DNA from 4 places in the Bartonella sp. HY328 genome. Region 2 is predicted to be linked to each of the others. Evidence: predicted binding sites of a transcription regulator. Region 2 holds the regulator's gene; each other region holds the start of a gene.
What was found. Region 2 encodes LexA, which represses DNA repair genes until DNA is damaged. Its sites were predicted from a motif close to TGTTCNNNNTGTGTTCNG; they were not measured.
Positions count from the first base shown of each region.

Region 1: N5852_RS12825 (helicase-related protein) is a predicted target of LexA. The motif match lies at 2,035-2,052, and genes of this name have one in related genera.
Region 3: N5852_RS02240 (ImuA family protein) is a predicted target of LexA. The motif match lies at 2,465-2,482, and genes of this name have one in related genera.
Region 4: uvrA (excinuclease ABC subunit UvrA) is a predicted target of LexA. The motif match lies at 1,681-1,698, and genes of this name have one in related genera.

Region 1 covers NZ_CP104883.1:3,011,730-3,015,984, forward strand. Annotated here, with positions in the region: gene N5852_RS12825 (helicase-related protein) at 1-1,899, opposite strand, end outside; gene rpmF (50S ribosomal protein L32) at 2,230-2,409, opposite strand; gene mtgA (monofunctional biosynthetic peptidoglycan transglycosylase) at 2,595-3,272, opposite strand; gene N5852_RS12840 (polyprenyl synthetase family protein) at 3,631-4,255, shown strand, end outside.
Region 2 covers NZ_CP104883.1:1,489,228-1,493,482, forward strand. Annotated here, with positions in the region: gene imm45 (Imm45 family immunity protein) at 415-741, shown strand; gene lexA (transcriptional repressor LexA) at 1,382-2,134, opposite strand; gene hfq (RNA chaperone Hfq) at 2,368-2,604, opposite strand; gene N5852_RS06350 (hypothetical protein) at 2,975-3,571, shown strand; gene N5852_RS06355 (phosphoadenylyl-sulfate reductase) at 3,935-4,255, shown strand, end outside.
Region 3 covers NZ_CP104883.1:551,531-555,785, forward strand. Annotated here, with positions in the region: gene N5852_RS02230 (error-prone DNA polymerase) at 1-103, opposite strand, end outside; gene N5852_RS02235 (Y-family DNA polymerase) at 123-1,691, opposite strand; gene N5852_RS02240 (ImuA family protein) at 1,591-2,445, opposite strand; gene N5852_RS02245 (DUF2938 domain-containing protein) at 2,638-3,138, opposite strand; gene N5852_RS02250 (ArsR/SmtB family transcription factor) at 3,318-3,968, shown strand; gene hrcA (heat-inducible transcriptional repressor HrcA) at 4,111-4,255, opposite strand, start outside.
Region 4 covers NZ_CP104883.1:1,700,505-1,704,759, forward strand. Annotated here, with positions in the region: gene uvrA (excinuclease ABC subunit UvrA) at 1-1,659, opposite strand, end outside; gene ssb (single-stranded DNA-binding protein) at 2,034-2,597, shown strand; gene N5852_RS07255 (aq_1923 C-terminal domain) at 3,145-4,255, shown strand, end outside.

The DNA of each region.
Region 1 (4,255 bases), 1.5 Mb from region 2:
AGTGATACCAATTAAGGCATCAGCATTGATAAGATCGAAAAGTGGCTTTAATGCTGTTTCAAAATGGAAAGCAACAAAACGGGAAACGCGGTCATTGACCTTGTCACGCTGTGCACCCTGCAATTGCTCATCAGCCAGCAAAACAATGCGTGGCTTTAAAAATTCATCACCACTCACCAGAGTTGCAATCGGTTGACCAACCCAACGGACGATGCCGTCCGATGCCAGCGTCAAATCACCATTAGCACATGCACTAAGCCTTTCAGCCCGCGCATCATATTCAGGTGCTAATGCTTTTTGCGCTGCCGCTCTCACCGCTTTGGCATCACTGCCTTCGGCAGCTTTGTCCATGGTGAAACGGAAGCCTTCCAAATGTCCAACATGGTGACCTTCTACTAGAACATCACCGGTTTGCGAAATTTCGGCATCTATCATTGTATTCTCTCTCAGCCGTTTCATCAGAACGCTTGTTCTGCGGTCTACAAATCGTTTCGTCAACCTCTCATGCAGCGCATCAGACAATTTATCTTCAATTTCCCGCGTTTTTTCTTGCCAATGTTGCGGATCTGCCAACCATTTAGGTCGATGAGAGACATAAGTCCAGGTCCGAATCTGCGCAATGCGGTGTGATAAAGTATCAATATCGCCATCTGTACGATTAGCAAGTGCTACCTGAGATGCAACATAATTTTCATCAACTACACCAAATTCTACCACATCACGGAACAATGTGGCAATAATGTCGGCATGTTGGGCGGGGGCAATCTTTCGATAGTCGGGAAGCGCGCAGATATCCCATAGCAATTTGACTTCATCACTACCCTTTATACGACGGATAATCGATTCGTCTTGGGCCAAATAGCTAAGCGCACGAGCATCAACGGCTGGCATTGCCTTAACCAGACCGTCAATTGGGGATGGAGTATCAAGGGAGCGAATTAAATTTCCAATTGAGCTAAAATCCATATTGGCAGTACGCCATTGCATGACTTTAACAGGATCAAAATAGCTACCTTCAATTTTTTCAATGAGTTCTGCTTCAAGCGGAGCAACTCGTCCAGTAACGCCAAAAGTGCCATCCCGTAAATGACGACCTGCACGCCCTGCAATTTGCGCAAGTTCGCTTGGATTTAAATCACGATATTGAAAACCGTCAAATTTTCGAGTTTGAGCAAAAGCCACATGATCGACATCAAGATTAAGCCCCATGCCAATCGCATCAGTTGCAACCAAATAATCTACATCGCCAGATTGGTAAAGCTCTACCTGTGCATTGCGCGTGCGCGGCGACAAAGCACCCATAACAACCGCAGCTCCGCCTCTTTGCCGGCGAATAAATTCTGCAATAGCATAGACTTCATCGGCAGTAAAAGCCACGATGGCAGAACGTCTTGGCAGCCGTGCAATTTTTTTTGAGCCACTATAGGTTAGTTGCGACAGCCTTGGCCGCGATGCCACGCTAAGCCCGCGCAAAAGCTTTTCCAAAACACCACGCATGGTTAAGGCGCCAAGAAGCAAAGTTTCTTGGCGTCCACGTAAGTGCAAAATTCTATCGGTAAAAATATGGCCGCGCTCTAAATCATTGGCAAGCTGCACTTCATCAATTGCAACGAACGCAGCATTGGTCTCGCGCGGCATTGCTTCCACCGTGCATACAGAATAGCGGGCTTTAGGTGGTTGGATTTTTTCTTCACCAGTTACCAGTGAAACCTTGTCTGCACCAATTTTCTCGCAAATGCGCGTATAGACCTCACGCGCCAACAATCGTAACGGCAAACCAATAATGCCGCTATCATGCGCCAACATCCGCTCTATCGCAAGATGCGTCTTTCCTGTATTGGTTGGCCCCAACACTGCCATGACATTACGGCCAGAAAAAACAAGGGGGGTATTCCCCATTGGCAACTCCAATTTTTGAAAAGGCCGTTAAGTCAATGACTTGCGGCCTTATCGCGCTTTTTAAAACTATATTTGCATTTTATCAACACAAGGGTTTTTCAGCACTATCCTAATTATAATTATTAGACATTTTAATGTTTCATTTATGTTAAAACATTTAAAATTCAATATCTTTTAAATCAAATACTTAACTGAAACATGAAACAATAAAAAAACCGACTTATCGTCGGTTTTTTTTTAATTCTATCAGTCAACTCAAAATGAACCTGCTTACTTAGCTTAAATCTAAACTGTAAAGAGAATCAATTCTAATGAAAACCCAATAAAGAATTAAGCCTTAGGTGTAAGAACTTGACGACCGCGATACATACCAGTCTTAAGATCGATATGATGTGGACGACGTAATTCACCTGAAGTCTTATCTTCAATATAAGTAGGTGTCTTGAGGGCATCAGCTGAACGGCGCATACCGCGCTTTGAAGGTGATGTTTTTCTTTTAGGTACTGCCATGGATCTATGCTCCGAATTCGTTCAAACACATTGAAGCGTGGCCATGAAAGCCTGACTCGCCCAATATAATTCACAAAGTTTGGGACGCTATACACTGATTAAAGCAATTTGACCAGCCAAAAGGTGTATTTTTTTAAAAAACTCCCAATAAAACACCTATTTTTTTGTAAAATAGCGATTATATTTTAATTTACACAAGCAATATAAGCACCAGAATTGCGCGCACGCGATTCAAAAACCCGTGCCAATTGGCTCATACCCGGACCTGGCTTTGCAGGATTGCGTGTATGGGGATTGGGTAATGCCGCCGCCAGCAAAGCTCCTTGCCTTGGCGTTAAATTGCTAGATGAACGATTAAAATAATGGCGTGATGCAGCCTCTGCGCCATAAATTCCAGGCCCCCATTCAGCAATATTTAAATAAATTTCCATAGTACGCTGTTTTGTCAGTAAAATATTAGCGCCAAGGGCAATGGGGATCTCAATCGCTTTGCGCAAATAGGAACGATCTTGCCAAAGAAAAAGGTTTTTTACCATTTGCATAGTAATGGTGGAAGCACCACGATTTGGCCCACCATCATTATCCAAAACATCGCCCAAAGCATCCCAATCAACGCCGTTATGACTGCAAAATTTTCCATCTTCAGCCATCATTACCGCATTTACCAAATTAGGTGAAATAGCTGAGATTGGAACCCATTGGCGATCATAGCCACGCAATAAAACAACATCACGTAGCATTAAAGTAGAAATTGGCTTGATAAAGGGTAAATTATAAAAGAGAAGCAAGACAAAAGGCAAGAGCAGTAAGAGAATCAGGCCAAGGACAATCTTTTTAAAAAAAGTTTTCTTAGATTTCCCCATGCTCCTTATCTCATCCTTATCAAGCAACAATGAAAAATTCCTTTTATTTGCAATGATCTTGGCAATACTGCTTGATTTTAAGGGGTTTATCTGGCGGCTGCAAGGCCATGACCGCTTTGGCTTACTAGGCCCCATGCTTGTTCAAACACGATAGATTCACCTTTTATCAATTACTCATTCGCTTATGTTCTTTTACCTAAATGACCACCTACTGCAAAGATATTTTTTAATCTTAACAGCTATCAAAAGGAAATGGCGATTTGCAAATTTAACTGCGAACTTATTTATAGTATTTTTTAAATTTTCTAGTATTAATAAATTGGCCTTTATACCACCTTTTCAAATATAATGTGAGACAATGGATAGTAAAAACAATTTTGAAGCTCTCTTGCTCGGTCATGCAAAGCGTGTTGAAACTCTCATAGGCCAGCTTTTAGCACCCTATCCACAAATGGGCGAAATTGATCGCCCACAAAAATTGCTGGATGCAATGCGTCATGGTGTTTTGAATGGCGGCAAGCGTTTGCGTCCGTTCTTGATTCTTGAAACGGCTTCATTATTCAATGTTAAAACCGATGCGCCATTACGTGTTGCAGCAAGCCTTGAAGCAATTCATAGCTACTCGCTTATCCATGATGATTTACCCTCTATGGATAATGACGATCTAAGACGCGGCAAACCAACCGTTCATAAAGCTTTTGATGAAGCAACGGCAATTTTAGCTGGTGATGCTTTATTGACCCTTGCATTTGATATTATTGCGGCTGAAGAAACCGAATTAAAGGCAGAAGCACGCTTGTCGCTCATTCGACATTTATCAAGAGCTGCTGGCTTGGGCGGTATGGTTGGCGGCCAAATTCTTGATATTGAAGCAGAAACCAAAAAACCAGATGAAGCTGGTATTATCATGCTGCAAGCCATGAAAACCGGGGCGCTTATTCGCTATGCTTGTGAAGCTGGAGCAATTATTGGCAATGCAACAA
Region 2 (4,255 bases):
GCAGTTAATATTACAACAAGGCCAGGAGACTCATAGTCTATACCGTTTAAAATAAAATTACCGTCATTAAGAATGTTATCGGTATCACGTTCACCCTAATGGTTTTGGGGACAAGTAATTCAATTTTCATATTGCTAAGGTAAAGGACATTTGGCAGTTATTAAAATCTATATCAGAAGCACTTGTTTTAGATATATGAAATAATAAAACCGTAAATAATAATATTCTGATTAGTATGACCACGATAAAATCCTTAATAAATCTAATTTACCAATATAAATATTTTTTAATAATAGGCGATAACATTATAGAATTTTAAATAATTATATATATTATACTTATATCAATAAATAATATTTAAATATAGCTTGCTAGCAACAATTTATTTTGGATGACACATAGGTCAATAATGCGATGATAAAATTAAAAGATTATAAAGAAGCATTATTAAGGCGAGGAAATGTATTGAGAGTAAAAGGCATATATCCTCATGAAGCGTTTGTTGACTTGATGATCTTTGAAACACAGAAAGCAATTTGTCCGCTAGGTCTTATAGTTACAACTGGGTATAAGGCTGGTTTAATTCTACAAACATATCCTGAGGAAGCTTATGCATATCCATTAAGCGGCATATATAAGCATTGGCTAGTAGAGAACTGGATAAAATGGGGGTATCCAAGCTGCGATATTGATGATGTATATATTATAGAACGTTATTTTACCGCAACGGTCTGTTTTTAATTCGGTAAAATTGGGCTGCCCGATTTTAAAAGGCTTAATGCCGGTTTTGCTTGGTTTCTTTCATTGAGCAGCATTGAAAACTAAATTGATAAATTTTAGCATTATTGAAGGTTTCATTGCAAATATCTCGGTTAAGCACTTGGCTTTTGTGTCGAGAGCCAATCTTGCAGCTTTTACCAATCCCTTTTACTAAAAACAGACGCATCGCCACCAAGTCATTTATTCATAGCTTTTGAAGGTTGAAAGCAAGCATATTTTGCTTTTGTTTTTTTAAATGGAGATTAGTTGTCTTTTATAAAGTATTAAGGCTGAGGAGGCGGTCATTTGCTAGCTTAAAGGGGAGGGGCTTTTAGTTGATAATTGTCAACTAGTCTCGCCTTATTGTTTCAATGAACATTGGCAACCTAAAAAGAAAATGTGTTGCTATCTCAATCTCAATCTCAATCTTTGCCAAGGGAATGGATTGGCAAAGAGTTTATTCTCCTTAAAAAACTTGCGAAAAAGGAATGATTGCTATTTGATGCGATTATAAAAAACTAAGGCCAATACCTTAAAAATTATTTTCCCATGACAAGAATATTCCCACATTACCTTTGTAATTTTTAAATATAGCTTATCATCGACATCAATAGCGCCAAGCCTAATAACTGCGGAATAATCCTACCAACTTTCCTTGAATATTAACGCGATTGGCTGGTAGAATGCGGCTTTCATAAGCGGGGTTTGCCGCCTCCAGCTCAATAAGATTTCCCTTTGGCTTATAGCGCTTCAAGGTTGCTTCTTCATCATCAACCAAGGCAACCACAATTTCGCCAGTTAGTGCCACGTCAGCCTTACGGATAATCACCGTATCGCCATCATGAATACCAGCTTCAATCATCGAATCGCCCTTAACCTCAAGGGCATAATGTTCGCCCTTGCCAATCATATCAATTGGCATAGTAATGCTGCTTGTTTGGTGCTGAATTGCCGATATGGGTACGCCAGCTGCAATTCGTCCCATAACAGGAATGTCAACATTACTATTAGCAGCGACAAGGCGATTAGCCGAAATTGTGCCATTGCCAGTGACTGTGCCATTACCAGCGACTGGAAATTTCGATTTGGCAAGCGAATTTGGCGAAGCCAAATTGCTATTATCCGCCATGCTGCCATAATTATAAGAGGGGCGGTGGGGCATATCGGGAAGTTTAATAATTTCCATTGCGCGGGCGCGGTTTGGTAGACGGCGAATAAAACCACGCTCTTCCAATGCGGTGATAAGCCGATGAATGCCCGACTTAGATGCTAGTTCAAGCGCATCTTTCATTTCATCAAATGATGGCGGTATTCCTGTTTCTTCCAGTTTTTCATGGATGAACATCAGCAATTCACGTTGTTTGCGCGTTAACATAAAAACCCCATAAGTCGAATCATTGGCACAAATAGTGAACATATCATATATGTTCCACTATTGTTCTGCAATAGGGGCAAATAATTTAAATTAAATTGCAATTTTGAAGTGGTATTGCATTTTTATAATTTGTTTAAGTACTGTTTTTATTGGCTTATTGGATTTGATGTTTTTAAACAAAAATGCCGGCTGTGTTAGCCGGCATTTTATCAAAAATATTGCATGTTGAAGAATTAATCTTCTTCATTTTCAAACATTTGCACTGGCTGGCTTGGCATGATTGTTGAAATAGCATGCTTATAAACCAATTGCGAATGACCATCTCTACGCAATAAGACGCAGAAATTATCAAAAGAGGTGACAATACCGGTAAGCTTGACGCCATTTACCAAGAAAATTGTCAATGAAATTTTTTGCTTTCTTACGGCATTCAAAAATAAATCTTGAAGATGTTGCGCCCGTTCTGCCATTGTTTTTACCTTTTATTGCGAACCGCATAACTAATTATTTTTATTTCATAGCATGCTAACAGCAAGGGCTGTCAAGTTAAATTCAAAATTATTACAATATATTACAAAATATTTTGTTTTTTGGCTTGTAATTGTAGGATTTTCGCCGCTAACGCTTTTGGTTTCGAGCAAAGATCGGCCGTTGGAGCGGTTGGCGTTATTTATGTTCAATTGGTTTAAACGCCCATTAATAATTATTGAATTGATAGGGCCTATACTCGCCTTAGTTTTGCGCTTTGTTCATTACTATGTAAAAATTGTTGCGGCAAGCTGTTCAGCAACAGTTCAGAATAATGGGCTATCTTTAAGGCAATGATACGAGGTTACTTTTATGAATAAGATTTCGGCACTTTTTTTGACATTGCTTGGAACGGCGTTGATAGCGCCATCGGTTGGTTATGCAAAAATGACAATTTATACCAATCCGCCAGCAGCTGCTGCGCCATTGCCACCAGCGCAACCAACACAACCCGCACCGCCACCACCGCCAGCACAAAATCAATATCCGGAGCGTCCTGTGCAGCCTGCACCACCACCAAGTGGTAATCGTCCGCAGCGCCCGATGCCACCGCAAAATGATAGGCCAATTGTTGTGCCAGGTCCCGTTGCGCCGCAATATGACAATGCCTATCCGCAGCGCCCAATGCCGCCACAATATGACCGCCCACAATATGATAGACCGCAATATGATAGACCGCATCCTCCGCGTCCTATGCCGCCGCAAGATAGCCATGGCTATCCCTTAGACACAAGACCAAATTATCAAGGACCAAATGGTCAAGATTACGATAGGCCAATTTATAATCCAAATGCACGGCCGCAATATAACCGACCAAATTATAACCCACCACGGCCAAGGCCACAAGACCAACGGCCAGTTTACCGTGATGATGATAGGGGCTATTATGATCGTCCATCGCTCTATTAAGAGTGGTGATGAAATAAAGTTAGTTTAAAAGTCAATTAAGGCTGGAAATAGACAAAAATTGGAAATGGTTTTGCCAATTCTAATAGTCTATTTCCAGCCTTTTATTATTTGTTACTGGTAAATATTGGGTATAAAACCTGTTATTGCATTAATCAACTGCCATAGTTTTTTGCCAACTGAGCCAAAATTTATCCCTATTGCTGCATGCAGATAAAATTTATCTCAAATGCAATGAATGTAAAAATTTGTTTCGGTTGTGTGGCATATTTTAAAAACCCTATCGGCGCAAAATAACTAGAATAAGTTTAAATTCCTGTAATCGGCTAACAAGTGCATTTTGCTATTTTGATTGCGGGGTTGGACATGACGGATTATTTAACCAATATTGCAGGTGAACTTAATAGCAAATTCGCGCGCTTAACTGTTCTTGAGCGCCTTGAAGCCGTTGCCACATCTTTTCCTAAGGGCTGTGTTTTTACCACCAGTTTTGGCCTTGAGGATCAAGTTCTTACTCATTTTATCGCGCAAAACCGTCTTGCTATAAAAATTGTTACCTTAGATACGGGGCGCTTGTTTCCGCAAACCTATAGTCTTTGGCAGGAAACAGAAGAAAAATACGGCATTAGAATTAAAGCAAAATACCCCCAAAGTGAGGGGCTAGAAGCATTGATTGATGATCAAGGC
Region 3 (4,255 bases), 940 kb from region 2:
TATATCCAAGCTTTGCAGCTTCCTCAATCAGCTCATGGGGGTGGGATGCGCCTTGCAAAAATGAATAATTGCTGCGTGTGACCATTTCAAAAATTGCAACCATTTTGGGCTACCTTGAATTTTTAAGCAAATAGGCCATGCAAAAACCATTTTGGCGAAGATTTTTCGCTGTAAAGTCCATAGCGAAAAATCCAAAAACGCCGGCCAATTTCATCTTCCACCCGATAATAATCACGGGTGGGTGCAGAATTTTTCCACCATTCTGCACCAATACGCTCCGGCCCTTCAGCAAGGCGGATACGGTGTAAAACACGCCGCCAACGAAAAGAGGCAGGTGGGCTATCGGGAACGGCAGCCACGACATCAATCGGTTGCGGCGGCACAAAAATGCGGCAGGGGCGTTCTGCGGCCTCTTGATTTTGGGCAAAAAACATTGCCTCATCAAAATGATCTGTTTTTACCTTGCCGGCATAAAGCGCAGGTTGCCATGCAAAGGCTTTTTCGGGGATATGGCTTTGGTGAAGCTCAAGACGTAAAACCTGATTATGGCCTAAACGAGTTGAAAGTCTGTCAATAAAGCTAGTAATTTCACTATTATCTTGGGATTTTACAAATAGATTTTGCTCCACTGCAATAATTTTTTCACATTCAAGAGCTGCAAAAGCAAAAGCATCAAAACCATAACCAATATCCAGTGGCGTTGCCAAAGATGTAAGTCGTTCTTTAATTAGCCGCATCAATTGCGCCGCTTCATTTAAGGGCTTACTTGTTTCAATGGCAATGATTTGCCGTGCACCATCAACTCTGAAAAATGCAATATGGATAAGTTTTGCACCTTCACCGCGATCACGCAATTTTTTACAAAAATCTTGTGCTAGCGGTTCTAATACGACAATCATCTGATCTTCGTTCATCACGGGATCATTAAGGCGACCAATTTTATAGCATAAAGGTTTAGGCGTAATGGGTGAAATGGGGTGATGTTTTTGCCCATAGAGTAATTGTAATTTAGTAACTGGTACTGCGCCAAATCGGGCATTTAATGCAGCGGGTTTTAAATTGCGTATTGCACCAATTGTTTTAAAGCCAGCCTTGGTCAAGTCATGATAAATTGCCTCCTCAAGCTCTAAGGCTTTAAGTGGCATTATATCAAGTGTAGGAGCTAAATTTTGCTTTTCAATAATTCCACCCTTGCCAAAACGCGCAAAAATACGTGCAGCATGGGGTGTCGTCGTGATAGCGGCTTTGGTTTCAAACCCCAAATTTTGATAAAATTCTATAATTCTATCAAGCATATTTTTTGCGCCACCAAAAAGATGATCGCAACCAGTAATATCGAGCATTAAACCAAAGGGAAGATTATAGGCAATAAGCGGCGTAAAACGCTCTGCCGCTTCGGCCAGCCATTTTAAACAAGCATTATCCTTATGCGGCTCGCTCATTTGTACTTCAAACTCTGGAAAAATGGCTTTAGCTTCGCTCATGCTTTGGCCAATATAAAGTCCTTTTGCTGCTGCCTGCCGGTTAATGGCGGTGATAACTAGCCCCGATGCCTGACGGCTAATTAAAGCCAAGGCATTGTTTTCACTCTTAACTGGCGTGTTTTTTTGCCTTGAACGCGTGATCCGATTGGTTGGTAGGTATGGAAAATAAAGGGCGAGATAAAGTCGGTTCACTAAAGGTTTTGTCATGAAAGTTCCATTCCATAGACCAATGGCCAATGCCGCCAGAGCGGTTACGAATAAGTTCAACATCAAAAAAAGGCGCACCGGGTGCCATTGCTCCCGATGAGATTGATTGGCCACTTGCTATGCGCCAACGTGTAAAAGCACTGCTGGTTTTGGGGGCGTTTTTGGCCATAAGCATGAAAGCTGGAATATTGTTTTTTTCACTGGCAAGATGCAGACGACGGCTGGTGGTAAAATCCAATGCTTTGCAACTATCTGATAGGCTTAAAACAACACCGCTAATATTTTTTAATTGTAGTGCGTCATCACCAGCTTTTAAAACATCGGTTAAATGGGCGCAGCGGATAAGGATTAATTGCGAAGGGTCAAGCCCCATAGCAATAATGCCATAGGGATTTAAACCACCATATTCAAACAAAATGCCATCATCTTCAATCCAGATCAGCGGTTGTAAGCTTGGACCTTTATTGGCACGTAAAATTAAAGCTAACACAAAACCATAAGCGGCTTGCCAATGAGATGGGGCAGGGACAATTTCATGTAATGATCCACGCAAAATTGGCTTTATAATCTCATCTGCTTCACTTAAACCTAAACAAAAATGGGTAAATTCAACATTATTTAGGCTTTGATGATTATAATTTGCATCCGCTTTATGGAAATGGTCTATTTGATTATTTGATAAAATCTGCGCAGCTGGACGGCCTTCCATTTTGGCAATTTGCTGACGCAATTTGTTTAAATTAGCTTGATCCATGCTCGACTCACATTTAATATGTTCTTGTTTTGTTCCTTATGCTGGATAAAGCAAAAAGAGTCAAGAATGCAAATGTGATGGCCATTTTATGGTAATGAGTGCATCAGAAAAATTAAGAGTTAAATCTATGATATAATAATTAAAAAACCATATTTCATTTTTCTATTTAGCGGGGTTATCTGTTTGATATTTTTAATGTAGATATAGAGGTAGAAATATTAAAGCTGCAATATAAAGACCTAAGCCAAATGATAAATGCGCATTTAAACTTTTAACACGAGCTATAAAAGGTTGCGGGGTTTTATTGGCTGCAAAGCCAAAACCAAATGCTGGTTGCATGATAAAAAAAGGCATGACTGTACTTATCAAGCCCATGACTAAAGCAGGCCAAAGGCTTGGGTGTTGTAGCCAGTTTTTACCAGTAAAATAGATTAAAATTGCTGCAAAAATAATGCCTATAAGATAATGAGAAAACCATCCTAATATTTTTTCGCCCGCGATCGGTTGGCTTTTTAAAATATTATTGTGGCTTAATTGGCCGTGGCGCATATGACCAATTAAGCGGCCAACTAAACGATAATCAAGAGATGAAATAGCAAATATTTTTTTTAAAAATAATGCCCATAAATCCATAATCAATGTTGCACCGATGCCAATAATTATGATTGAAAAAAATAAATCAAAGTCATTCATAAATATTGCCCCCTTAATCATTCAATCAATATATTGAATGATTAATTTATGGTAATGACAATGTCAATAAAATATTATATAGAGTGCTAAAGGTGTATTGTTTGGTTTTTCAAAAATTGTGTGACAGAGGCAAACAAGAATTTATATAATTTTTTTATTGTTTAAATGAAGAATTTATCATGACGAAAATTGAGCTTATATATATGGAAAAAATGGCTGATATTGCAAAAACTTTAGGGCATAGCCATCGTTTAAGTTTATTGAACCATATTGCTCAAGCAGAACGTTCCGTTGAGGTTTTGGCAGAGCTTTGCCATTTGTCTATTGCCAATGCATCGCAGCATTTACAACATTTGCGTCGAGCTGGTTTTGTTAAAACCCGTCGCGAGGGTAAAAATATTCATTACCGTTTGGGCGATGGACCAATAAATGGCCTTTTATTGTCTCTACGTGATTATGTTGAGTTCCAGCAAGTGGCTATGCAGCAAGTTATCAATGATAGTATCAGTAAACTTTCTAAGTTAGAAGCTGTTTCGATTGAACAATTATTGGCTGATATGCATGATCAAAGCATCGTGGTTTTGGATGTGCGCTCACATGAAGAATATACAAGCGGCCATTTGGTTGGCGCGATCAATATTCCAACGGCTGAACTAGGACAACGCTTATCAGAATTACCGCTTAAGAGTTATATTGTCGCTTATTGTCGTGGGCCTTATTGTGTTTTATCGACTGAGGCAGTGCGTATGCTCAATTCTAAGGGATATAAGGCGAAGCGTTTAGCTGCTGGATTTCCCGAATGGAAAGCAGCAGGCTTACCCATAGGATAAAATATCTCATAAAATTATTGAATGTTTCTTGTTAAGTGCAATTAATGATTTGGTGATCAAATCGAAGATAAATTTTTTATGCTTAAAAACAATGAATACTCAATAAAGAATTAAAATTTTAGACCTAAATTGAAGAATGAACTTAACGCAATAAGCGTGAGACAAGTTGCGCGGTATAATCAACCATCGGCACAATGCGCGCATAATTAAGGCGTGTTGGGCCAATAACGCCTAAAGCACCAATGACCTTTTCATTGCTATCACGAAAAGGAGCAACCACCACCGAT
Region 4 (4,255 bases), 210 kb from region 2:
TAATGTTTCAAGTAAGCGTTCATTGTCGCGTTGATGAAGACCAATCGAGGGTTCATCAAGCACATAAAGCACACCGGTCAAGCCCGAGCCAATTTGCGAAGCCAAACGAATACGCTGGCTTTCACCACCAGAAAGCGTACCGGAGTTGCGCGCTAATGTTAAATATTCAAGGCCAACATCATTCAAAAAACGCAATCTTTCACGAATTTCTTTCAAAATTCGTTCAGCAATGCCCCGTTGCTTATCAGTAAAACCTTTGTCAATAGAGCTAAACCAGTCATCGGCTTTGGCAATTGACATGGCAGTTACTTGCCCAATATGCAGTCCACCAATTTTAACTGCCAAAGCTTCTGGCTTCAATCGATAGCCATGACAAGCAGGGCAGGGCGTTGCGGTCATATAACGCTCAATCTCATCGCGAGACCAAGCTGAATCTGTTTCTTTCCAGCGGCGTTCCATATTAGGGATAACCCCTTCAAAAGGCTTTACAGCCTTGTAGGATCTCGCACCATCATCATAAACAAATTCAATATCTTTTTTGCCCGTACCATATAGAACTGCCTGTTGGGCTTCCGGCGTTATTTTATTCCATATATCGGTTAGTTTGAAACCATAAGTGCGGCCAATAGCTTCCAAAGTTTGATTATAATAAGGTGATGAAGATCGCGCCCAAGGAGCGATAGCTCCAGCTTTTAAGGTTATGCTATCATCAGGTACAATTAATGCCGCATCAATTGCTTGTTTTTGACCAAGGCCATCACAAGTCGGGCAAGCGCCTACTGGATTATTGAAGGAAAACAGCCTTGGCTCAATTTCTGCAATGGTAAAACCGGAAACGGGGCAGGCGAATTTTTCTGAAAATAAAATGCTTTGATGCGTGTCGTTTTTGGATTTATTGGCTGAATTGGATGCTAATTCAGCCTCAGGTAAGGGCTTATCCGCAAATTCGGCAATGGCCAAGCCATCAGCCAAGCGCAAACTTGTTTCTATACTATCGGCAAGTCTGGTTTTGAGATCATCACGCACCGCAACGCGGTCAACAATGACGTCAATATCGTGCTTAAATTTCTTATCAAGATTAGGCACATCGCTAATTTCATAAAAAGTGCCATCAACCTTAACCCGTTGAAAGCCTTTTTTTTGTAATTCGGCAAATTCCTTTTTAAACTCACCTTTTCGACCGCGTACGAGTGGTGCAATAATATAAAGTCGCGTTCCTTCGTCTAAAGTCATGATGCGATCCACCATTTGGCTAATCGTTTGACTCTCAATAGGTAACCCAGTCGCAGGTGAATAGGGGACACCAACACGGGCAAATAAAAGCCTCATATAATCATAAATTTCGGTAACTGTGCCAACTGTCGAGCGCGGATTTTTACTCGTTGTCTTTTGTTCAATTGAAATTGCGGGTGAAAGACCATCAATTTGATCAACATCCGGCTTTTGCATCATCTCAAGAAATTGACGCGCATAGGCTGAAAGGCTTTCAACATAGCGTCTTTGCCCTTCCGCATAAATAGTATCAAAGGCTAATGACGATTTACCAGAACCTGATAAGCCTGTCATAACAATGAGTTTATCACGGGGCAGGTCAATATCAATGTTTTTAAGATTGTGCTCGCGCGCGCCACGGATAGAAATATACTTCTGCTCAGACATAAAAAATCCAAAATTAAAGAGTAGAACAAAAAAAGAACAATTGCTAAATAATGTAATTTCATCTATATTACAATATGGCAAAATGATTTGTTTTAATGGTTAAAACTAATATAAGATTAAAATGCTAATTTACGAGGGTAAGGCACGAAAATGTTAACATCTGTGGAAAGGATGTTTATTTATCGGTATTTGTTTTAACCTTGTGAATAAAGCGTATAAGGTGGCGTTTCAAAATACAAAATATTTACCTCTTTTGTTGAGTTATGATGTATTTATAGTTTTTAAACAATGGGTTGAGTATTTTATCCCGATGAGGGAAAGTGATAGGGTGAACTGATTCACCATTTTAATTTGCATAATATATGGAGATAGTAATGGCCGGTAGCGTAAACAAGGTAATCTTGGTTGGTAATCTTGGAGCCGATCCAGAAATTCGCCGTATGAGTTCTGGTGATGCCGTTGCAAGTTTTCGCATTGCTACCTCAGAAAGCTGGCGCGATAAAAATACTGGCGAGCGTAAAGAGCGCACCGAATGGACCAATGTTGTGATTTTCAATGATAATTTGGTTAAGGTCGTTGAGCAATATGTCAAAAAAGGTGCTAAGCTTTATATTGAAGGGCAGTTACAAACCCGTAAATGGCAAGATCAAAACGGCAATGACCGTTACACAACTGAGGTTGTTTTACAAAAATATCGCGGCGAATTACAAATGTTAGATAGTCGCGGTGACGGTGGTAATGCAGGGCGCGGTGAAGTAGGTAATTATAATAGCGGTGGTTATAATAATAACCGTAATTCTAATTTCAATAATTCCAACAATTCGAATAATTCTGGTAATTCTAATGAAGATCGCGGCTTTGGCGGCGGTAATGATTTTGGCAATCAAGGCGGTGGGGGCAACTTCTCACGCGATCTTGATGATGAAGTACCATTTTGATTAAAATGCAAATTTTATAACGAATTGATTTGACTGGTTTTATTTTAAAAAACGGTTGAAATCCAGTTTTTTGGTTGTTTAAATTATTAGCCCCATTAATTTGTTATAAGATTGATGGGGTTTTTCTTTGCTGGTATTCCTGTAATATAATGCGTTTACCGTACACATAGGCAGGTTTCATAAGTGATAGGCTCTGAGCCTGAAGGCTTGCGGTTTTAACTAACTTCCCAATGTTGATGATGTTAATATTTTTTTGGAAGATATGTTTTTGCTATGTCATTTTCATAATCACTCATCATATCTATCACTAGAATAGATCATCGCTTACTTTCAAGATTATGCGATATTGTTAAATCTTACAAAATTGTCATTATTAAAAATTGTTATTATTAAAGAATGGCCTTGCAGGTCGAAACTGTTGTTGCTAACACTTAATCCAGCAATCATGGGGGTGCTTTTAGGGGCAAGGTTTAAGATTGAATAAGGGTTTCTTTCTTTAACTCCACGTCATGACGTATTATTTATCTTTAACTAAGAAAGTTATGCTATGAAAATTGTTTCACGAATTAATAAGTCACTTAAAATATTATCTCTTACTGCAGCTCTCGGCGTAGGTTTTTCTTTGCCAGCATTTGCTCTTGATGGTGATGCTTTTTTTGCGCGCGTTCAGACTGAAATGAAAAAGAGTGGTTACGATATCAAAGCTGGAAAAATTTCAGTCGATGGCGCTAATGTTAATGTTTCTGATGTAAAAATTATTGAAACTGAAGCCTCGAATGAAAAAGCGGTTGCCATTAAGGAAATTAATTTCCAAGATGTCGAAGAAGATAAAGATGGTGGTTATCTTGTTGGCCGCACAGTGATTGATGAATTCCGCGATGACACGTCAAGTAATATTGGGCAAGTTGGCACTATAAATGGCGTCGAAATAACCAAAATGTTGCTAAAATCTGAAAAGAATGAAGCAGCCTATGAAGGTACGCTACCATTTGGAATGATTTCGGTAAAAAAAGTAGCATATGACGAAAACGGTAAGTCTACTATAACCGTGGATGACCTTTCTTTTGGCTATTCTGAATATGAAGTAGGAAAACTATTAAAATTTGGTGGTGAACTTGGCAATTTAAAAGTTCACCTAGAAAATTTGCCAAATGATAAGGAAAAAGAAGCCCTTACCAAAATGGGCTTCAATCAGCTTGATATTCAGGGTAATTATAAATTTGCTGCAAATCTTGTCGATGGTCATGTTGATGTGACCTTTCAAGGTAATATGAATGATGCAGGACAATTGAACATTACGATTAGTCTTGCTGGTCTTACCAAAGATCTTGCTGATGAACTTGTGCGTCTTACCAGTGAAGCAAATACTGCTACAGATAAACAACAGCAAATTATTGCAATGTCCATTGTAGGTTTAATTCAGCAGCTTAGCTTGAATAGCATTGATATCAAATTTGTAGATAATTCTATTACCAATAAAATTATTGATCTGCAAAAAGAACCTGATATGAAGCGTGAGGATTTTGTTACGCAACTCAAGATGTTTTCGTCTTTTGGTTTGATGTCATTACAGCATCCTGATTTTGCAGAAAAAGTATCGACCGAAATTGGCAAATATTTAGATAATCCTGAAAATATCGAGATTACAGCAAAGCCTG